2 regions of the Micromonospora sp. NPDC023737 genome follow, and region 2 is predicted to be linked to the other one. Evidence: riboswitches for the same ligand, from Rfam matches in the RefSeq annotation. Region 2 holds a riboswitch; the other holds the start of a gene.
The links. Region 2 has a riboswitch for glycine ahead of gcvP (aminomethyl-transferring glycine dehydrogenase). Riboswitches for the same ligand answer to the same signal wherever they lie in the genome.
Positions count from the first base shown of each region.

Region 1: linked by a shared signal. The riboswitch ahead of AB0F98_RS12320 (amidohydrolase) and the one ahead of gcvP (aminomethyl-transferring glycine dehydrogenase) in region 2 are both predicted to bind glycine.

Region 1 covers NZ_JBFAAL010000004.1:243,826-255,300, forward strand. The annotation lists gene AB0F98_RS12310 (SAM-dependent methyltransferase) at 1-667, shown strand, start outside; gene AB0F98_RS12315 (redoxin) at 740-1,621, opposite strand; gene AB0F98_RS12320 (amidohydrolase) at 2,141-3,889, opposite strand; glycine riboswitch at 4,059-4,156, opposite strand; gene AB0F98_RS12325 (helix-turn-helix domain-containing protein) at 5,030-5,650, opposite strand; gene AB0F98_RS12330 (NADP-dependent oxidoreductase) at 5,778-6,926, opposite strand; gene AB0F98_RS12335 (low temperature requirement protein A) at 6,923-9,370, opposite strand; gene AB0F98_RS12340 (glycoside hydrolase family 15 protein) at 9,620-11,395, shown strand; gene AB0F98_RS12345 (enolase C-terminal domain-like protein) at 11,423-11,475, opposite strand, start outside.
Region 2 covers NZ_JBFAAL010000007.1:38,717-50,191, reverse strand. The annotation lists gene gcvP (aminomethyl-transferring glycine dehydrogenase) at 1-1,809, opposite strand, end outside; glycine riboswitch at 1,883-1,980, opposite strand; gene AB0F98_RS17235 (NAD-dependent protein deacetylase) at 2,096-2,974, opposite strand; gene AB0F98_RS17230 (NAD(P)H-binding protein) at 3,273-3,941, shown strand; gene AB0F98_RS17225 (cell division protein DivIVA) at 4,043-4,726, opposite strand; gene AB0F98_RS17220 (globin domain-containing protein) at 4,779-5,954, opposite strand; gene AB0F98_RS17215 (group 1 truncated hemoglobin) at 5,957-6,355, opposite strand; gene AB0F98_RS17210 (MerR family transcriptional regulator) at 6,980-7,573, opposite strand; gene AB0F98_RS17205 (bifunctional nuclease family protein) at 7,779-8,243, opposite strand; gene AB0F98_RS17200 (MerR family transcriptional regulator) at 8,425-9,126, opposite strand; gene AB0F98_RS17195 (FHA domain-containing protein) at 9,177-9,629, opposite strand; gene gcvH (glycine cleavage system protein GcvH) at 9,844-10,224, opposite strand; gene AB0F98_RS17185 (DUF881 domain-containing protein) at 10,281-11,216, opposite strand; gene AB0F98_RS17180 (small basic family protein) at 11,227-11,475, opposite strand, start outside.

The DNA of each region.
Region 1 (11,475 bases), on a different contig from region 2:
CAACCGGGCGTTCCTGGGACGTGCCGTGCGTTACCTCGCCGAGTCCGGCGTGCGGCAGTTCCTCGACATCGGCTCCGGTATCCCCACCGTGGGCAACGTCCACGAGATCGTTCAGCAGGTCGCCCCGGACGCCCGGGTGGTCTATGTGGACATCGACCCGGTGGCGGTGGCGGAGAGCCTGGACCTGCTCAAGGACAACCAGCTGGCCACCGCCATCAGGGGCGACCTCCGCGAGCCGGCCGCCATCCTCACGCACCCGCAGGTCACGGAGCTGCTCGACTTCGATCAGCCGGTCGGTCTGCTGTTGGCGGCGGTCCTGCACTTCGTGCCCGACGACGACGTCGCGTACCGCGCGGTGGACCAGCTCCGCGCGGCGCTCGCGCCGGGAAGTCACCTCGTCGCGTCGCACGCGACGACCGACGACGTGCGGCACGATCAGGACGAACTCGATGTCGCCCACGACATCTACCAGCACCGGACCGAGACCCCGCTCGGTTTGCGCTCGCGGTCGCGGTTCGAGCGGTTCTTCGCCGGCCTCGATCTCGTCGAACCGGGTCTGGTGTGGCTGCCGTTGTGGCGGCCTGCCCCTGACGACCCGCAGTACTTCACCGATGACCCCAGGCGTAGTGCCGGCCTGGCGGCCGTCGGCCGGGTCCCCCGCCGGTAGTTCACGTGTGGCGCGCGGCGGAGCCCACGGGCCGCCGCGGCCGCCTCTGCTCTCTGCTCGCCAGGCCCTTCGTCAGGGGCCGAAGGTGAAGACGTACGCGCGGGAGCCGGGTTGGTCGGCGACGACCGTCAGCAGGTGATCGTCGCGTGATGCGTCGGCGACGAGCCGGACCATGCGTGGTCGGTCGACCCGGGCCGCCCCGTCGACGTCGACGTCGGCGCCGCGCCGGTCACCGATCGGTTGCCCGTTCAGCAGCACCCGCAGGGTGGCCGGCCCGGAGGGCCCCGGCTCGACGACGAGGTTCACCTCGCCGGCGTTGAAGGGCAGGGCGATCTCGCCTGTGCCGCTCGCCAGTTCGACGTAGTCGCCACCGTCGCGCCAGTTTCCGGTCAGGTTGAAGGCGCCCGGCAGCCGCCGGTCCACGCCGAGGTACGTCTCCTCCGTCACGTCGGCGTACGAGGGCTGCTCGGCCGCGGCGAAGGTCGCCGCTTCGGGGGTCACCGACGGCAGCTCGATATCGGGCTCCCGGTCCACGAGAAGCTGCCGGAGCACCGCCTCGGTACGGTCGTACTCGCCCTCGCCGATCCACCGGGCGGCGCGTTTCCCGTCCGCGTCGAAGAGATACCGTGCCGGCCAGGCGATGTTGTCGAGGCCGTCCCAGACCCGGAAGTCGTTGTCGAGCGCGATCGGATAGGTGAGCTGGTGCTCCCGGATGCCCCGGTCGATGTTCGGGGCGTGCTTGCCGAATTCGAACTCCGGCGCGTGCAGGCCGATGACGGTCAGGCCCCGGTCGGCGTACTCCCGGTGCCACGCCTTGACGTAGGGCGCGGTGCGGATCCAGTTGATGCAGGTGAACTCCCAGACGTCCATCAGGACCACCCGGCCACGAAGCGCGTCGAGGGTCAGCGGCGGTGAGTTCACCCAACGCTGGACGTCGAGCGCGGGGATCCGCATGGTCACGGCGAGATCCTCAACCGGCGGCCTGCCCACCCCGGTACAGGGCCAGGAAGGTCGTCAGTGCCGCGAGCAGTTCCTCGGGCGGCTGTTCGGCGAGCCAGTGCCTTGCGCCGGTGTCCACGAACCGGCCGGTGAACCTGTTCAGTGAACCCGGCCGGCGACTGCGGGGCATGCGAAACGGAGCCAGGACCCTCCGCGACGGGGTACCGCGCCGAAGACGATCTCACGACGATCAGCCTAACCGGGTGCGGGGGCGTACGAGCCGAAACGTGGCGTCCCGGCCGTCACCACCGGCGATCCCGGCTCCGGCCCGTCGCCGGAGGACCGTGCTGACATGAGGACACCGGCAGTTGGCGGCCGGAGCCACCGCGTCGCCGTGATCATTTGGCCGCGTCCGACGCCGGGCCAGGACCGGTGTGGTGCCGGCAGGCCGCGACACCACACCGGAGCCCGATCGAACGCTGTGCACGGCTGTTGCCGCAGTTCCCGTCCTCGCGCCGGGCGGAACTGCGGGCGCTACTCGAGCGGGGGCAGGTTCGACGGTGGAAGGTCCGGCCCGAGGTCCGGAGCGGTCTCGGTCGACACGATCCGCCTGGGTGGCCACTTGACGCCGCGCGGCGGCCAGGACTGCCGGGTCCGCTCGAGGAACCACTTCGGCGGCTCGTACAGCGGCAACTGGTAGTCGTCCGGCAGCATGCTCTTCCACTTGATCTTGGACGTGCGCCGGTCGAACTCCTCCTTCATCTCGGCCAGGATGGTCGGCTGGGTGAGCAGGTCGACGGTGGTCGCCGCAAGGTACTTGGCGGCGGCCACCATCGCGACGTGCCCCGAATTCGCGGCGGCGGTGGCGGTGTGGTGCCACGAGTGGTTCTTCGTGCCCCCCGGCTGGTGCGCGGTGCCCATGGAGATCGTGGGCACCTGCCAGCTGATGTCGGCGACATCGGTCGAGCCGCCGCCCATGAAGACCGGTGCCGGAGGTCTGAGCTCACTGATCGTGCTCGAGAATCCGGTCTCGGTCGAGCCGTTCGACCTCTGCAGCGCCTTACCGAAGCGCTGGTCGGCCTCGGAGAACGTCGGCGCGCCGATCTGCGTCATGTTGGCGTACATCAGCTCGGCGCCACGCTTGTTGCCGAGTTTGTTCCATACCCCGCCCATGATGCGGTGCTCCACCCGGGTGCCGGTGGCCAGGGCGGCCGCCTCGGCACACCTGACGATCTTGTCCATCAAGATCTTGGAGCGGGCCGGGCTGCCCTCCCGGGCGTAGTACCAGATGCTGGACAGCGTCGGGAACACGTTCGGCGCCTGCCCTGCCTGCCGGATGGCGTGGTGCATCCGAGCGGTGTGCGCCAGGTCGCTCTCGCGAAGGAACTCGGTCAGCATCGCCATGGCCGTGACCGCGTCCTGCGTGGACCGAGTCTCCAGTGGGGAGCCACCGTGACCGTCCGTGCCGAGAAAGTGGAAGGCGACGCTGTACATCGCGTTGCCCGAGCCCCAGCTGGTGCTGTTGCCGCTGGCCGGATGCCAGTCGACGAAGGCGTCGAGCCCACGGTAGACCCCCGCCTTCACCGCGACCGACTTACCGACCAGCTGCTCCTCCGCCGTGGAGCCGAAGAACTTGATGGTGCCGTCGAGGTCGCGGGCCTTCATCGCCGCCGCCGTCGCCGCCGCGGCACCCGCGGCCGCGGCACCCAGCGCGCAGTGTCCGCAGCCGTGCCCGAAGCCGTACGTCGGCGCGTACGGATCGTGGTGGTAGACCAGCGGGTTGTGCTTCGGGTTGCCCTTCTCCTGCGACAGCCCGGGCAGCGCGTCGTACTCGCCGCTGAACCCGATCACCGGCTTGCCGGTGCCGTGGCTGAACGTGGCGACGAACGCGGTGGGCATACCACCCGCGCCCCACTCGATGGTGAAGCCGTTGGCGGCCAGGAACTGTGCCTCGGCCCACGACGAGTTCCACTCCGCCAGTGAGGGCTCCGCGTACTCCCAGATCCGATCGTTCAGGCCGGCGATGCGGTCCGTTTGGCGGTCGATCCAGGAGATGGCCGCATCCTTGGCCTGCGAGTCTGCGGCCAGGTTCGTCGGCGCCTCATAGTTGACGAGGTCGGACGGCATCGTCTTCGGGTCCAGTGCGAGGTCGGACGCGGCGGCCAGTGCCGGGTCCGCCGTAAGCACGGGGGCGACCGCCAGCCCGGCGCCAGCCATGCCGAGCAGACCCAGGAGGTCCCGACGGCTGTACCCGGACGAGTCGAGATGATCGGTTTCGCACATGGGCAACTCTCCTCGATTGAGAGCTGATCAACCGGCCACCGTTGACGGGTCATCGACAAGCCCAGGAACGACCAGCGATCCGGAGTCACCGGGTCGCGTAGGTAGGAGGGGCTGGGGAGAACGGAGGCATGACGATGAGCCGGCTGACCATTGGACGCGGCGGGCGTCCTCCGTCCCCACTGTCTGTGTACCTGAGAGCGTCACCGGCTCTCGCCGGGTTCCTCCTTCGGTGAGCGGCACACGCCGCTGCTCTCCAGTGGCGCCTCGGAGCTGCAGTACGGGGGCCTGTGAGTTTCCGGGGAGGTTGCTCCTTCGGCGCCTCCCTTGGCCAGGGGGAGGACTCTCCTACAGCTCCTCAAACGGCTTACTTGATCCAACGCAGAAGGCGGCTGAATGTCAACCCTCGGCCCAGGTTTGATCGTCAAGCAGTTCGCTGGACGTCGATGCGTATGTGGACGCGGAGCCATCATCCGAGCCAACCAAGGGATCGGCTCAGGACTATGCCGAGATGTCTCGCTACCGCAGCCGGGCATCCTCTGGGCCGCACCGTGTGGCGCCGCGTCGGGGATCACGACGAAGCCGAGCCAGCGGCTTCGACGCCGGCGGCGCCGCGATCATCAGCACCAGCCACCCGCGGCGGCGCCGCCGCAGCGATCGTGACTAAGAACATGACGACCCGAGCGGTGGCGAATCGCAGATTCTTCAGCTTGATACTGGGTCCGGCACGAGGTCGGCGATGACCGGATTGCTGATCTGTCGGTTACGTTCGCGGAAATGTGCAGGCGGGCGGCCGTATCGGTCGAGGAAAACCCCGCCCGAATGCGGACTCGGAATAGCGCGAGCCGCCACGCGGATGCCGGCTGCGCCACGAAGATCAGAGCCGTGATCGGTGCGGCAACCGGAATGGCCGCTGCCGGTAGACCAACCCCGAGCCTGCTGCCGAGACGATCGCGCACCGGTATTTGCCGACCCACACCAGGAGAGGCCGTGGGCCGACCGCATCGACAACTGCGCGAAGCGGCGACGAGGCGCCGACAGCCCCGGGCGGTATCCGGGAAAGCTGTCCTCGAAAGCAGCTGTCGTCCCACCCACAACTGGTATCTCCGCCCCGCCGGACGTCGAGCACCCGAGGGGTGCGGATCAGTCCGGCGGCAGTAGCGCGGCGATGGCCTGGGCGGTGAGCCACTCCGCAGCCCGCTCCAGCGACCAGCCGCGATCCCGGACGAGGGCGGGCCAGGCCGCCTGCCCCAGGTAGAACCAGAGCAGGTCGAGCGAGTCGGCACGGTCCATACCGGGGCGCAGTGCGCCCAACTCGACCAGCCGGTCGGCGACCGCCCCGATGGCCTCCTGGTACGCCCGCAGGATCCGCTCGTACACCTCGGCAGCGGCCGGCTCCGACTGGCTCTGCGGGAACAGCCCGACGATGACGTCCCAGTGGCGTTCGTAGGTGCGCCGCACACCCTCGCCCAGCAGCGTGATGATCTCGGCGGCGTCCTCGCTCTCGGCGATCGCGGCCAACGTCTCGCCGACCGCGGGGTCGCGGGTGATCGGCTCGATCAGCGCCGCCAGGATGTCGGCCTTGCCGCCGGCGCTGGTGTAGACGGTGGGCACGGCCACCCGGGCGGCCTCGGCGATCTGCGGCACGGTGGTTCCCGCGTACCCCTTGCGCAGAAACAGCTCCCGCCCGGCGGCCAGGATCGAGGCCCGGGTCGCCGCGGCGGCGTCCGCGCGCCGCGGCGAATGATATCTGCTCGCTCCCACGGAGCGAATGGTATCGGGGCGGGATCGAGCGCTGTCGGCCAACTCGGAACGGTGGCCGAGTTCACCGCCGCGGCGATCCTTGCCGGATCGATTCCATTATTGGCTATATCACTCTATCTCGAATAAATCAGGCTCGCCAGCCGGGCGGGTCGGGCGCGAGCCGGACGGCGAGCTGGCCGATGTTGCCGCCGGCGAGCATCTCGATGAGTGCGCCAGGTGCGGAGTCGAGGCCGTCGCGGATGTCCTCCAGGACCGTCAGCTCGCCGCTCCTCTGCAACGCGTGCAGCTCACGCTGCGCCGTGCCCCACCGTGGCAGGTAGTCGGCGACGAGGAAACCCTGCATGCGCAGGCTCTTCACGATGAGCTGCATCGCAATGTCCGTCATCCCCACAGGCGGGCGGTCCGCGTCGTAGTGGGCGGTCACGCCGCAACAGACGATCCGGCCGTGCCGAGCCAGCAGCGGTAGGACAACTTCGCGTACCGGGCCGCCGACGTTGTCGAAGTAGACGTCCACACCCGCCGGGCACGCGGCCCGCAGGTCGTCCGCGAACGACGGCGACCGCCGGTCCACCGCCGCGGTGTAGCCGAGTTGCCGCCGGAGGATCTCGTTCTTCTCCGCGGAGCTGGTGATGCCGACCACCCGGGCGCCGACGACCCGGGCGAGTTGCCCGGCGATGTGTCCGACGCCACCGGCCGCGCCAGAGACCACGACGGTCTCCCCCGCCCGCAGCTGGGCGACCTCGCGGATGCCGAAGTAGGCGGTCAGGCCGTTACGGCCGAGCAGACCCAGGTGGTGGGACAGCTCGCCGACCCGCTCCAGCGGCCAGATCTCGGACGTGGGTACGACCGAGTACTCCTGCCAGCCCCCCGCCCCGCCGACGATGCTTCCGGGCTCGGGGCCGCCCGGCGGCGCGGCCATCACCTCGGCGATGACAGAACTCGGGATGACCTCGCCGGGGACGAGCTGCCGACGGTAGGCCGCACCCTGCATCACGGCCCGGGCGCCGGGGGCGACGGACACGAAGATGTTGCGCAGCAGCACCGCGTCGGCTGGGCGCTGCGGCACCGGCACGACCTCACTGCGAAAGTGCCGCATCGCCAGGGAGCCGGACGGACGTTCGGCCATGACGACCTGGCGTTGCGTATTTGGCATTAGCACGTTCGATCTCCTGAATTTGGCGCAGCGGCGGCCATTGCACTGCGGCCGACGCGTGATGAGAATATTCCCGGAAACCGTTTTCCCCGCCATTAGCAGAATCACGTTCGGGCCGATCATGTTCCGTCGCCGAGTGCGACGCCCGGTGGCGGGACGGACGAGCGTCCGACCAGGTGCGCGGCGAACAGCGCCACCGTGAGGACCGCCAGCGCCCACATGATCGGGAGCAGGATCGTCACCGCGGCCAGCGCGGCGACGACCAGGTTGGCCGCCCGCCGGCCACCGATCGGGCGGTTCGCGCGTCGCCAGATGAGCTGGTCGGCGAGGAGGTAGACGACGACACCGCACGCCAGGGTGACCTGCCCGACCGTCACCGCCATGTGCGGTTCGTGCCCCGGCTTCGGCAGGGTCGTACGCAGCCCGAAGGCGACCAGCACGAGGCCGATGACGAGGAACAGGTGCAGGTACGCGTAGGCGTCCCGGGCCAGGGCGCCGCGTTCGCCGCTGGTGTGCAGTTCGGTGAAGCGCTGCCCGACGACGACGTCACTGCCGACGTAGGTCCACCACAACGTGGAGATCAGGGCGGCGCTGAGCGCGACGACAACGAAGGTGGACATCGAGACGGGCGGATCGCCGGCGGCGATGCCGGTGGAGATGACCGCCTGGCCGAGCGCGATGAGGATGATCAGGTTGTAGCGACCCATCCATCGGCTGACGGATCGCAACCGCCAGTTGCGGGCCCGGATGAGGTAGCCGCCACCCACGTCGACGACGATGGCGAGGGCCCAGCACACCGCGACGAACAGCGCGAGCGAATCGCCCGCGATCGCCGAGGTCAGCCCCGCGCAGAGCAGCAGGGCTATCCCCACGCCGGTCGGCACGGCGGCCCGGACGACGATGGCGCGAAGGACGACGTCGTGCCGGAGCACCCACCAGAACGCCAGCAGATGCAGGATGCGCACCGCCGCGTACGCGGTCACCACGATCATCGCCCCGGACAGCCCACCGGGGACCTGTTCGAACGTCTGGGGTGCGGCGATGCCGAGCATCAGGGTGAGCCCCACCGCGGCGAGGACGACGAGCCGCACCGCGTTCCCCGCGCTGCGGACCGTGGTGGTGAACCAGGTGTAGTTGACCCACGACCACCACAGCAACGCCAGGACGGCCAGCCCCTGAAGCACCAGGAGCGCCGACGGGTTCCGAGCCATCAGCGCACTGACCTGGATGAACGCGTACACGAAGACCAGATCCAGGAAGAGTTCCTCGGGAGTGGCGTCGACCTCTCGACCGGCCGCCAGTTCGATGTCGCGGTGCAGCTGCCGGTGGCGGCGTCGAAACACCGTCACATGGGCGAGCACCAGAGCGACCAGGGCGCCGGCGAGGAGAACGAGCGACTCCAGAGCTGTCAGGCCACGGGCCGGCACGATCAGCAGTGCCACCATCACGAGGCCGAGCACCGGGCCGCGGCCGATCCGCCGCGCAGTACGCCACTCGAACGCCACCAGTCCGAGCAGGTACAGGAACACGCCGCCGTAGAGAGCCGCGAGGTCCGGCCCGCTCCAGTGTTCCGACTGACCGACCGGCGTCCCGCCCAACGCCTTCTTGAGCCCGAACGCCACCAGGATCAGCCCGCCGATCATCGGCAGGTGCAGCAGGGTGTACGCGGTGCGGGCGCGGCGCGACCGCAGGTTTCCGGGTGGGATGGACTCCAAGGCCTGCTCGCCGGCGGGCGAGGCGATGTCGAAGTACGCCCACCACAGGAACGCCACGACGAGAAGACCGAGCGCCGCCCCGGCGAGCGTGGACCACGTGATGGGAACAACTCCACCGAAGCCGCGACTCGTTCCGATCGAGATGATCGTCTCGCCGAGCGCGACGAGCATGATCAGGTTGTGTCGCTCCGCCCAGTGTCGTACCGACGTCAGGTGCCACGTCCCGGTTCCGATCACCCGCAGCCCGAGGTAGTCGACGACGATCGCGACCGCGAAGAGCGCCAGTTGAAGATTCTCCCTGCCCCATCCGGACGGTAGGTGATGGGGCAGCAGGACCGCGGCCAGCAGCAGTAGGGCGCTGCCGACGAGCGGCAGCCAGGCGCGCCGGGCCGGATAGGACGACCAGCGCGGGTCCGTGTGCCGGGCCCGGGACACGACCAGCAGGGAACCCACCCGGGTCGTCAGGAAACCGACGACGAAGACGAGCGGCCCGAGCAACCCGGAGGAGTCGTCGACGAACGCCTCCGGAATGGCGACCGCGACGAGGAGGATCGCGATGGCCACCGCGAAGACGGCGACCGGCAGGGCGCCGCGGTCCAACCGGACCAGGTTCCCCACCCAGCAGTACCCGGCCCAGCTGCGCCAGATGAGCAGCACCACCAACCCGCCGTGGAGCAACCCGTCCAGACCCGGGCGTTCGGCCATGAGGTGGGTGACGTTGATGAAGGCGTAGACGTAGACCAGATCCAGGAAGAGCTCGGAGCGGGTCACGCCGCCGTGTGTGGCGACCTCGACCCGTCCGCCGGCCCCGAACGCGCGCTGCGAGTCCACCTCCCCACCGCTCTCGTCCACTCACCCACTGTGCCCAGGCGGCGGTGGTTCGGAGGTGGAAACAGCCAACGCTCCGGGGTGCGCCGGACCGCTGTCCGCCGGCCGACCGTGCCGCACCGGCTCGGCGCGGAACTCCCCGACCCAGTGGGTCGGCACGACCGGAACCGGTCGGCGCACCGCGCGATCGTGGGTGGGTGAGCTCGCCGGGTGTGGATCCGCCGGCAGCGGGTAGCGCGTGCAGTCGGCGCGGGCGACGGGAGGGGGTGGGCCGTGCCGGACGACGGGGAACCAGCGCGGTCACCGCCGATCGGCGGTCCGCGGGTGCTGCGCGAGTACGCCCTGCTCGCCGACGGCCATCGAGGAGCGTTGATCGGCCCGGACGGCGACGTGGTCTGGTTGTGCGCCCCCGGCTGGGCCGATCCGCCGATCTTCAGCGGCCTGCTGGGTGGGCGCGGGCGCTACCTGGTCGCGCCCGCGTGCCCGCGGTTCGTCTGGGGCGGCCACTACGAGGCGGAGTCACTGATCTGGGTCAGCCGCTGGGTGACCACGGATGGCGTCGTGGAGGCCCGGGAGGCGCTGCTCTTCCCCGGCGACCCCCGGCGGCTGGTGTTGCTGCGCCGGGTCCGGGCGCTGGACCGGGACACGGTAGTCCGCGTCCGGCTCGACCCCCGGGCCGACTTCGGCCGTGCCCCGCTGGTCGACATACGTCGCGAGGCCGGCTCGTGGACGGCCCGGACGGGTGATCTGTACGTGCGGCACAGCGAAGGGGACCTGCTACGCCCGACCGACGACGCGGCGCTCGAGGGTGAGCTGCACGTACCGGCGGGCGGGCGGCACGACCTGGTGCTGGAGGTGTCGGCCGATCCGCTCGACGAGCCGCCACCGGACCCGGACGTGCTCTGGCGGATCACCGAGCAGGGCTGGCGCGCGGCGATGCCCCGCCTGACCGGCGCCGTGGCACGGCGGGACGCCACCTTCGCGTACGCGGTGCTGCGCGGCCTGACCAGTCCGGGTGGCGGGATGGTGGCGGCGGCGAGCACCGCGCTGCCGGAGCGGGCCCACGCCGGGCGCAACTACGACTACCGGTACGCGTGGGTCCGGGACCAGTCGTTCGCCGGGCAGGCCGCCGCCCTGACCGGCCGGTACGACCTGCTGGACGACGCCACCGCCTTCCTCACCGCGCGGGTGCTCGCCGACGGCGAACGGCTCGCCCCCGCCTACACCGTCGCCGGCGGGCCGGTCCCGCCGCAGATCGACCTGGAATTCCTGCCCGGCTACCCGGGCGCTCCGGTGCGGGTCGGCAACTGGGTCCGGCAGCAGTTCCAGCTGGACGCGTTCGGGGAGATCCTCCTCCTGCTCTCGGCGGCGGCCCGGCACGACCGGTTGCCATCCGACTCGTGGCGGGCGCTGGACCTATCCGCCCGGATCGTCGAGGAACGCTGGCGCGAGCCGGACGCGGGCATCTGGGAGTTGCCCGCCCGACAGTGGACCCATTCCAAGCTCACCTGCGTCGCCGGGCTCCGGGCCGCGGCCCGGGTGGCGCCGACAGCGGTGGCCGGGCGGTGGGCGGCGCTCGCCGACGCGATCCTCGCCGACGTCGCGGCGCACGGTAGGCATTCCTCCGGGCGCTGGCAGCGGGCGTACGACGACGAACGGGTCGACGCGGCGCTGCTGCTGCCCGGCATCCGCGGCGCGGTGCCCGCGGACGATCCGCGCACCGAGGCCACCCGGCACGCGGTGCTGGCCGAGTTGGCAAGCGACGGCTACCTGTACCGGTTCCGGCCGGACCGCAGGCCGCTCGGCGACGCGGAGGGGGCTTTCCTGCTCTGCGGGTTCGCGGCGGCGCTCGCCACCTTGCGAGCCGGCGATCAGGTGGCGGCGAACCGGTGGTTCGAACGCAACCGCGCGGCGTGTGGCCCTCCGGGGCTCTACACGGAGGAGTACGACGTCGGCCAGCGGCAGCTGCGCGGAAACCTGCCGCAGGCGTTCGTGCACGCGCTGATGTTGGAGACGGCCATGGCACTGGGGCAGACCGACGTGGGTTGAGGCCGGGCCCGGGCAGTGGCCGTCCGGTCACGCCACCCGGTACGGTTCCGCGCGTTCGGCACGGAACGTCAGGCCGTTGC
Region 2 (11,475 bases):
CACGACCACCCGCATGCCGGCCATCACGGCGCTGGCGGCGTTGGTGCCGTGCGCCGACGACGGGATCAAGCACACGTCCCGGTGCCCCTCGCCGCGACCCCGGTGGTACGCGCGGATCGCCAGCAACCCCGCCAGTTCACCCTGCGAACCGGCGTTGGGCTGCACGCTGACCGCGTCGTAGCCGGTCACCTCGGCCAGCCACCCCTCCAGCTGGCTGATCATGTCCCGGTAGCCGGCGGTCTGCTCCGCCGGAGCGAACGGGTGGATGTGCGCGAACTCCGCCCAGCTGACCGGTTCCATCTCGGTGGTCGCGTTGAGCTTCATCGTGCACGAACCCAGCGGAATCATGCCCCGGTCGAGGGCGTAGTCGAAGTCGGCCAGCCGGCGCAGGTAGCGCAGCATCGCCGTCTCCGAGTGGTGGCTGTTGAACACCGGGTGGGTGAGGAACTGCGAGGTGCGGGCCAGCGCCGCCGGCAGGGCCACCTCGACCTCACCCCGCGGGGTCGGCACCCCGAACGCGGCGTACACCGTGGCCAGGTGCTCGTGGGTGGTCGTCTCGTCGCAGGAGATCCCGACCCGGTCGGCGTCGACCAGCCGCAGGTTCACCCCACGCTCGGCCGCGGCGGCCACCACCTCGGCGGCCCGGCCCGGCACGACAGCCGTGACCGTGTCGAAGAACGGCACGTCGACGACCTCGACCCCGCCGCCGCGCAGCCCGGAGGCCAGCCGCACCGCCATCTCGTGAGTGCGTTCGGCGATCTTCCGCAGCCCGTCCGGGCCGTGGTAGACGGCGTACATGCCGGCCATCACGGCGAGCAGCACCTGCGCGGTGCAGATGTTGCTGGTCGCCTTCTCCCGCCGGATGTGCTGCTCACGGGTCTGCAACGCCAGCCGGTACGCCCGGTTGCCGTCCGCGTCCTTCGACACCCCGACCAGCCGGCCCGGCAGCACCCGCTCCAGCCCCGACCGCACCGCCAGGTAGCCGGCGTGCGGCCCACCGAAGCCCATCGGCACACCGAAACGCTGAGTGGTGCCGGCGGCGATGTCCGCGCCGATCTCCCCCGGCGCACGCAGCAGGGTCAACGCGAGCAGGTCCGCGGCGACGGTGACCAGCGCCCCGGCGGCGTGCGCGGCCTCGACCAGACCGGCATGGTCCCGCACGGCCCCGGACGCGCCCGGGTACTGCAGGTGCAGGCCGAACAACTCGCCCGGCAGCTCCTCGGTGTCCAGGTCGAGCACCCGCACCTCGATGCCGAGCGGCTCCGCCCGGCTGGCGATCACGGCGATGGTCTGCGGCAGCGCGTCGGCGTCGACGACGTACACGTTGCTCTTGCTCTTCGACCCGCGGCGCGCCAACGTCATCGCCTCGGCCGCGGCGGTGCCCTCGTCCAGCATCGACGCGTTCGCGGTGGCCAGCCCGGTCAGGTCGGTGACCATGGTCTGGAAGTTCAGCAACGCCTCCAGCCGGCCCTGGCTGATCTCCGGCTGGTACGGCGTGTACGCGGTGTACCAGGCCGGGTCCTCCAGCACGTTACGGCGGATCACGCCCGGCGTGTGCGTGCCGTGGTAACCCAAACCGATCATCGACACGGCGACGGTGTTACGGGCGGCGAGGGCACGCAGCTCGGCGAGCGCCTCCGCCTCGGTCGCCGGGTCCGGCAGGTCCAGGGTGCCGTGCCAGCGGATCACCTCGGGGATCGCCGCGTCCATCAGCTCGTCGATCGAGCTGTAGCCGACGGTCTCCAACATCTGACGCTCGTCGTCCGGCCCGGGGCCGATGTGACGGGTGGCGAACTGCTCTGCGGTCATGGGCTTCGCTCCGGGGGGCGAGGTCGACAGGTCGGCCTCCCCCTCTGTCGCGCCCGTGCAGCGCTCCACAGTGCCTGCCCACGAGGTCCTTTTGCCTGAGAGGTTCCGGGGAGGATTTGCCCCTTCGGCGCCGCCCGGGTACAGCTGGGCGGTCTCTCCCCCGTGGGTGTTACCGGCATGGTCAACGCTACCAGCGCACGGATTTCCCCCAGGTTTCGTACCCCGGTTTCGTGATCTTGCCCGGCCGGTCCGGGCCCGATCGGGCCGCAGCGCCGTGCGGCGCGGTTCAGCCGGCGGCCACCGGCGTGACGGCGGACACCCCCGCCGCCGTACCGGTGATCCGGTCGGCCAGCGCGGGCAGCACCCGACCCAGCGGCGCGTCCACGGTCAACGCCGCATACGCGTCACCCCGGGTGGAACCCTGGTTGACGATCACCACGGGAATGCCGAGCTTCGCCGCCCGCAGCACGAACCGCCGCCCCGACATCACCGTCAGCGACGACCCGAGCACCAGCAGCAGCCGCGCCTGCTCCACCAGCGCGAAGCAGCGCGCCACCCGCGCCGCCGGCACCGTCTCACCGAAGAACACCACGTCCGGTTTCAACATCCCGGTGCCGCAGAGCGTGCAGTCCACCACGTGGAACCCCGTCACCTGCGCGTCGTCGAGTTCCACGTCACCATCGGGGTTCACCGCGCCGGCCCGCGCGGCGAAGTCCGGATTCGCCTCCCGCAGCCGCTGGTCCAACTCCTCCCGGGAGATCCGGTTACCGCAGTCGAGGCAGACCACCACGTCGAGGCGCCCGTGCAGCTCCACCACACCCGCACTACCCGCCGCCGTGTGCAACCCGTCGACGTTCTGCGTGATCACCGCGTCCACGAGGCCGGCGTGCTGCAACCGCGCCACCGCCCGGTGCCCGTCGTTCGGCCACGCCCGGGCCATCAGCCGCCACCCGACGTGGCTGCGCGCCCAGTAGCGGCGCCGCGCCAGCCGATCCCCCGTGAACGTCTGGTACGTCATGGGGGTGTGCCGGCGGGCCACCCCGCTGGGCCCCCGGTAGTCCGGGATCCCCGACTCGGTCGACAGCCCCGCGCCGCTCAACACCACGACACCACCGGCGCTCACCCGGTCGACCAGCGCGTCGATCATCTCCGTCACGACGTCCATGCTGCCTCAGCATCCATCACGACGCCCACCACTGTCTGGACCTCCACGACACCACCAACGAACCCGGCCACCGCACTAAGGCCCGTTTCAGTGGGCTCGCCCGAGCGAGCCGAGGCCCAGGCGGCGGTCCGGCAAGGGGCTCGCCCGAGCGAGCCGAGGCCCAGTCGGCGGTCCGGCAAGGCGGAGGTTCGTCCGGATACCGGCGTTGTCTCCGGACGAACCGGCAACGCGGCCGGTCGTCGCCCGGGTCCGGCGCAGCCGGGCCCGGTCCCACGAGACAGGCCTTAGGTTGATGGGTATGCGCATCGTCATCGCCGGAGGACACGGAAAGATCGCCCGGCTGCTGGAGCGGGAACTCGCCGGACGCGGCGACCACGCCGTCGGCCTGATCCGCAACCCCGACCAGTCCGCCGCGCTGGCCGCAGCCGGCGCCCAGCCGGTCGTCTGCGACCTGGAACGCGCGGACCTCACCGAGGTCGCCGGGCATCTCACCGGCGCCGACGCGGTGGTGTTCGCCGCCGGCGCCGGGCCGGGCAGCGGCGCCGCACGCAAGGACACCGTCGACCGCGCCGCCGCGGCCCTGCTCGCCGACGCCGCGCAACGCGCCGGCGTCCGCCGCTACCTGCTGGTCTCCTCCATGGGGGTGGAGGGTGAACCGCCGCCCGGCACCGACGAGGTGTTCGCCGCCTACCTGCGGGCCAAGAAAGCCGCCGAGGACGACCTCATCGCCCGCGACCTGGACTGGACGGTGCTGCGGCCCGGGCGACTCGTCGACGAGCCTCCCACCGGGCGGATCTCCCTGGCCCGGCACGTGCCCAGCGGCCCGGTCACCCGCACCGACGTCGCCCGCGTCCTGGTCGCGCTGCTCTACGCCCCGGCCACCACCGCGATGATCCTGGAACTCGTCGGCGGCAACACCCCGATCGCCGAGGCGGTCAGCTCCGTCACCGGCCGCCCACCGAACTGACACCGACGCCGCGGCGGCAACCCGTCCGACCCTCGCCCCAGGCGCGTGGCCGGGCACCGGCCGGCCGCCGCACCGGTGCTCCCGACGCCGGCCGGCCGGTGTCAGCGCTGATTGTGACGCGGCAACGCGGTCTGCTGCGCCGCGGCGCCCACCGCCTGCCCGACCAGCCGATCCATCGTGCGCGCCAACTGCTCACTGCCGTCGTCGAGATGCCGCGCCGCGGCCTGCATGTGCGAGATCATCATCTCGCCGAAGATCCGCAGGGCCTCCCGGGTGGCGACCGAGTCGTCGAAGCTCGGCCCGGCGTTGCTGCGGTACTCCTTGACCGCCCGCTCCGCCTCCTGCTTCGCCTCCTCCACCGCGGCCTGCATGTAGCTCTCGTACTGGGTGCGGGCGTACTCGGCGACCCGGCGCGCGTAGTCGTGCGCCTGGGCGATGATCTGCTCCGCCTCCCGCTGCGCCGCCGAGAGCAGGTTCACCTCCTTCGCCGCCGGCACCTGTGCGGAGGTGTTCTTACTCGGGATCACGCCGTGCCGGTGCAGCTCCACCCGATCGTTGAGCCGCTCGTTCTCCGCCCGGAGATTCGCGATCTGCGCCGACAACAGGTCGAGCTCGTCGGCGACCTGCATCCGGAACCGGTCCACGTCGGTGTTGTCGTAGCCGCGGCGGGCGAACGACGCCGACGAGAACTCCCACCGGCGCACCCGGTCGGCCGTCATCCGCACCTGGACACCGCCGGACACCTGCTGCATCCCGTCGTACCTGCTGATCGGGGTTGCGTTCACCGGGCTGACCTTTCGTTCGTGGCCGCGACAGGCACAAGTCCACCACTCACGTTCACCGAGCGCCTCCGGAGTTGTCAGGTGCGGACGCGTCCAGCGCCGTCCGCCACGCCGGCCCGTACCAGTGCTTGCCGAGACCCTCGTGGTGCAGCTGCCCCGGGTGGTAGCCGGCCTGGGTCAGCGCCCGCACCGAATAGCTGACCATCTCGTCCGAACCGCACACGTACACGTGCCGGGAACGCCAGTCGCCGTCGGCCAGCGCCCGATCCGCCGCGTGCACGAACTCGCCCGGCCGCTGCGGATCCGCACCGACCACGTACGTCACCGTCAACCACGGGAACGAGGCGGCCAACTTCTCGATCGTCTCGGTGTCGTAGAACTCGAGGCGCGAACGCGCGCCCACGTACAGGTCGACCCGGCGGCCGGCCCCCTCCGCGGCGACCTGCTCGACCAGCGCCTTCACCGGCGCCCAGCCGGTGCCACCGGCCAGCAGCAGCAGGTCACTCGATCCGGCCGACCACAACGTCAACTGGTCGCCCACCGGTGAGGCCAGGTGGATCTGATCCCCCACCGCCGTGCCGTACACCAGCCGCGACGACACCACCCCGCCGGGCGCGGCCCGCACGTGCAGCTCCAACGTGCCGTCCTGCCGCGGCGCGTTCGCCGGCGAGTAGTAACGCCACGTGCGCACCGCCGGATGCGACACCCCGATTGACTGCCCCGGCGCGAACGGCAACAGGTACTGCGGTCGCAGGGTCAGCACCGCGACGTCGAACGCCCGCCGTTCGTGCGCCACGACCTCGGCCACCCACCACGGCGGGGCCACCGCCTCCGCCGCCTGCGCGGCCTCGATCATCACCTGCGACACCAGCCCGTACGCGGCCGTCCAGTCCTGGGCCAGTTCCTCGGTCCACTGCTCGCCGAGGAAGTGCTGCAACGTGGCGACCAGCGCCTCACCCACAGCCGGGTAGTGCTCAGGGCGTACCGCGAACTTGCGGTGATCGGCACCGAGATCCTTGAGGAACCCGACGAGCCGGTCCACCTGATCCACGTTGGTGACGATGTGCGCCAACGCGGTGACCAGCCGATCCCGCTGCCCGGCCATGTTCGTCGGGAACATCTGCCGGGTCTCGGGGTGGGACAGGAACAACGTCGAGTAGAAGTAGAGCGGCACCTGGTCGCCGTGCGCGGCGACCAGGGACCAACTCTGCTTGAGCCGTGCGACGTCCACGTTCAGGCGCCCGGCTGGTTCCCGGCGGCCACCACCTGGTCCTGCACCTGGCCCAGCACCACGTGCACATGCGCCAGCACGTCCGCCGGCACGCCGAGCTCGGTCAGCGTCGCGATCAGGTGCTCACCGACCTTCGCGTAGTGCTCGACCGGGATGTTCATCGGCTGGTGCGCCTCGGCCAACCCCCGGCCGCTGTACTCGTTCGGACCACCGAGCACCACGGTCAGCATCAGCGCCAGGTGCCGGCGCTGGCCGACCATGTCCACGTTGGTGAAGTAGCCGGCGAGTTCCGGGTCGGCGAGCACCTTGTCGTAGAACAGCTCGACGGCAGCCTTCACCGAACTGGCACCGCCGATCCGCTCGTAGTGCGAGACGGGGGTGGTCTCTTCCGTAACCGTCACGGTCTTTCCTTCCGAAATGGAGGGGGCGCGGAGGGGCAACGGTCCGCCGGCGCGGTAGGCGACGCCCCGAGGGCGACACCCTCACCCGGGCCGACCGCGTCAGGGACCATAGCGCGTCACGCGCCCCCGGTCACCGCCCCCCTATCAGATTCCTGACACTGTCCACTACGCGCAGTGACCAAAAACCCGACAAGATGATCAGCCTTGGGCTACCGGAAAACCACGATCAGTAACCGTCGGCGGCCGGCAGTCCACACCGGAACCACATCCGAAAACGACCCTCCACAGCCGCTTCACCCCCGCTGACCACCACAGACGGCCAATGACCGATCGCCTGAGCAGGATCATCCATACCGGCAAGACCATCTCAGCCAGGAGTACGACCAACCCCGCCGAACGGTCGACCACCCGGCACAACCCACAGCTACCTACACGGACAGTCACCATGAAAATTGCAACAGCCCTCGGCGCGTCGCACACACCGTACGTCACACAACCCCACGACACAGCCACCCGACAGCACCCCGCAGACCCCAGAGCGCAACCCGCCCCGGACCCCGACCACACGAATAAGCGGGCGCGTCGTCACCGACACACCCGCCACGCCTACCCTCGAAAAGAGGCTCAGCCCACCCGCCGACGCGCGCGCCGGGCCGCCAACTCGTCGCCCACCGACTCCGGCACCACCGCCGCTTCACCGGCAGGCGCATCCGCCGCCGGCTCCGCCGGCAGGTGCGACAACGAACCCTGGATCTCCTTGAACGCGCCACCGATGGCGATACCGAACACCCCCTGGCCGCCCTGCAACAGGTCAACCACCTCCTCCGGGGAACGGCACTCGTACACCGTCGTACCGTCCGAGATCAACGTGATCCCCGCCAGGTCCTCCACACCACGCGAACGCAGCGCCTCGATCGCCTTCCGGATGTTCTGCAAGGACACCCCGGCGTCCAACAGCCGCTTCACGACCTTCAACACCACCAGGTCGCGGAACGAATACAACCGCTGCGTGCCCGAACCCGAGGCGTCCCGCACACTCGGCACCACCAGACCCGTCCGCGCCCAGTAGTCCAACTGGCGGTAACTGATACCCACCGCATGGCAGGCCGTCACACCCCGATAACCCACCGAACCGTCACTGTCCGTCGCCGACCACGGCGCCGCCACACCCGGCTCGTCAGGTTCCGTACCCGGATCGGAATTCCGCGCCTCGTGCATCCGGACAACCTCCCCGCCCGTGCGGTGCCGCGTCGTTTCCGGGACGCGACCCCTCGACACGGCAACCCTATAGCGACCTTGAGGAGTTACCGCGCAGAAACCGCCGCGACACGCCGCGCAGCCACACGGAAGATCACCACACGAAGCGTGACGTCACCCACCGTGACGCCACGCAGCGGACAGCCCGCCAACAGGCACCGCCCGCTCAGCCCGCGAAATCCTCCGGACGCACCTGCTCCAAGAACTCGCGGAACTTCTCCACCTCGTCCTCCTGCTCATCAGGAATCACGATCCCCGCCTCGCTGAGGACCTGCTCAGCACAACGAATGGGAGCCCCCACCCGCAACGCCAACGCAATGGAATCGCTCGGCCGGGCCGACACCCGCACCCCGTCCCCGATCAACAGGTCGGCATAGAACACATTGTCCTTGAGCTCAGTGATCTCCACCGCCCGCAACGGCGCGTTCAGCGCCGCCAAAACATCCCGCAGAAGATCGTGCGTCAACGGCCGGGCCGGCTTGACCCCCTGTTGCTCGTAAGCGATCGCCGTCGCCTCGACCGCGCCGATCCAAATCGGCAGATAGCGGTCCCCCTCGACCTCCCTGAGCAGGACGATCGGCTGGTTGCTGGGCAGCTCCACCCGAACCCCGACCACGCTCAGCTCGCGCACCGCCGCCTCCGTGTCGTTGTCACCTACGCCGCACCGCACCCTTCCCTGCACGGTACACGGACCGCGACACGGCCGTCCCACGCGCTACCCGCACCACGCCCGCGCCAGAAAGGGGTTACCCCAGCAAGCCTACGACACGCTTCCCGGGACAGATCTTTCCGCACACCGCCCCGAAGACGCCTCACCGGCCCAACGTCGAACGCAACCCCACCCGCACCAACGCCGCGTGCAACTGCTGCGACAACGCCACCAACTCCCGCGCCGTCTCCGCCGCCCGCGCCCGCGCCGCCGGATCACTCTGCCGCACCAACGGCGCCACCAACTGCGCGAACAAACCGACCTCCCGGTCCGCCGCCGTCCGATAACCCCGCAGATGCCGCGGCTCCAAGCCGTACGCCGCCAGACCCGCCACCGCCCCAGCGATGATCAACGCGTCCCCGTCGTACCAACCCGGCGGATCACACACCACCACACCGAGCCGCTCCAACTCCGCCAACGTCGACTCGTCCAAACCACTACGAGCCAGCAGATCCGACCGGCCGAGCCGTACCTCCGACGACTCGACCGGCTCGTCCGCCTCCCGACCCGGCACCTCACCACCCGGGCCGACCGCCACCAACGTCGGCCGGGAACGACCCGGGGCAGCACCAGTCGCATCCCACTCGACCAACTGCTCCCGGATCACCCGCAACGGCAGATACTGATCCCGCTGCGCGGTCAGCACAAACCGCAGCCGCGCCACATCGTCCCAGCTGTACTTCCGGTAACCGGCCGCCGTACGCTGCGGCTCGACCAGCCCCTCAGCCTCAAGGAACCGCAACTTCGAGATCGTGACGTCGGGGAAATCCACCCGCAGCTGACCCAGCACCTCACCGATGCTCATCAGCGGCTGGGACCGGGCCGCCCCCGGTGACGTGGAGGCCGCAGGCTCGTTCACCCCCGGCCGGCCTCCTCCTCCGGACGCGGACCGGCGATGAACACCACCCGGAACTTCCCGATCTGCACCTCGTCACCATTGCTCAACGTGGCAGCCTCGACCCGCTCCCGGTTCACGTAGGTGCCGTTCAGGCTCCCCACATCGCGCACCGTGAACGTCCCACCATCCCGGTGGAACTCCGCGTGCCGCCGCGACACCGTCACATCGTCGAGGAAAATGTCACTGTCAGGGTGCCGGCCGCTGGTCGTCACATCGTGATCCAACAGGAACCGGGCCCCAGCGTTCGGGCCGCGACGAACCACCAGCAGCGCCATCCCCGGCGGCAACGAGCCGGACATCCGGCTCGGCACCACATCGGTGTCCGGCCCCTCCAGCACTTCGTCGAGTGAACCGAGATTGAGCGTCGAAGTGACGTCGAGCGGGGGGAACTCGTCGTCTGGGCGCGTCATGGGACCACCTCACGGATCTGTTCGGTCGGCGTCGGGTAATGGCGGGTCTGGCCGCCGGGCAGTCGCACACCCGGCGGCTGGCTCCCCGTGCCCGGGAAGGCAATTCCGCAACGCTCAACTATTGGGTTCTCGGTCGACTGGGCGAGCCTAGCCAGCGCCGAAAAGCAGGGCAACCGGACGCGCGGACTGAACAGACGCACCGGATCAAGCTCACTCAGCTCTCGGTGAGTTCGCGGTACGCGCCCGCAGTCAGCAGCCCGTCCACCGCAGTCGGATCATCCGGAGTGATCTCCACCAGCCAACCCGCACCGTACGGGTCAGTGTTGATCACCTCCGGAGTGTCGCCGAGCGCCTCGTTGCGCGCGGCCACCGTGCCGCTCACCGGGGCGTAGATCTCCGACACACTCTTCGTCGACTCGATCTCACCCAGCGAATCACCAGCCGCCACCACCGAACCCGGATCAGGCAGCTGCACATACACGATGTCACCCAGCGCGTCCTGCGCGAAGTGCGTGATGCCGACCCGGACCGCCCCGGTGCCGTCACCCGCCACCCACTCATGCTCGGCGGTGTATCGCAGATCCTCAGGAATCACAGACGCGTCCTTCATCCATCGTGCTACGGGCACCCACCCGCAGCGGCCACGCCCGGTCAGGAAACCGGACGGGCGTGTTCCAGCTTGATCGGCGCGTGCAGCGCCGAAACCTCGGCAGCCTCACGATCCTCAACGATCACGTTACCGCCGTCACCCTGGACCGACGCGACCACCCCACCAGGAATGTTCAACGCCGTACGCATCGTCGCCGGATCACCGATCACCGTGACCGTGTACGGACCCGTCAACCGCCGCCCGTCCACGACCAACGAACCGTCCTCCCCATCCAGGAAGTACGTCGACGCGATGATCCGTGCCGTCGCCCGATCCCCACCGGAGATCTGCATCGCCTCCGCGCCGGCACCCCGCAACTCCTGCACCGCGTCCAACACCCGCGACGCCGAAATCGACTTGGCACCCGCCTCGAACCGCACCGTCAGACCCGGCCCCGTCGCCGGCAACGTGCCCGCCAGGATGCCCAACTCGTCCGCCCGCCGCGTCGCCTCCTCCAACGCCGCCTGCCGACCCTGCTCACCGGAACGCAACTGACGCTGGCTGTCCTCCAGCCCGGCGATGTCCTGCCGCAACCGGTTCTCCCGCGCATCCAGATCCGACAGGATCCGCACCAGGTCCTCCTGCCGAGTCGCACCCGCAGTCGGATCGGTCGACGTCGTCTTCAACTGCACCACCAGGGTGAACCCCAGCAACGCCAACAACGCGGCGATCATCACACTCGCCGTCGACAACCGCGAACGCACCGAAGCACCCGCCGCCGGCGGGTCACCGGGCAACCCCACCGTCACGTCCTCGGCCGGCTCCACCCCGACCTCGTCCCGATCCGGCTCCTCACGCGGCGCCAGCGGACTCAGCTCGTCCGGATCCGGCGCATCCGGCCGCGGATCCGGCTCCCCGCCCGGCCCCTCCGGACGCTCCGGAGGCGCGGGCTGCGGCCAACCCGTACCGGTGTCGCTCTGCTCCTCGCTGCTGCTCATCGCTTAGAACCTACGCCCGGAACAGGTGCCGACGGATCGCCGCCACATTTCCGAAGATCCGCACCCCGAGCACGACAACCACACCCGTGGACAACTGACCACCCACGCCCAACTGGTCACCCAGGTACACGATCAACGCCGCCACCAGCACGTTCGAGATGAACGACACCACGAACTGCTTGTCATCGAAAATCCGGTCGAGCTTCGCCCGCACCCCACCGAACACCGCGTCCAACGCCGCCACCACCGCGATCGGCAA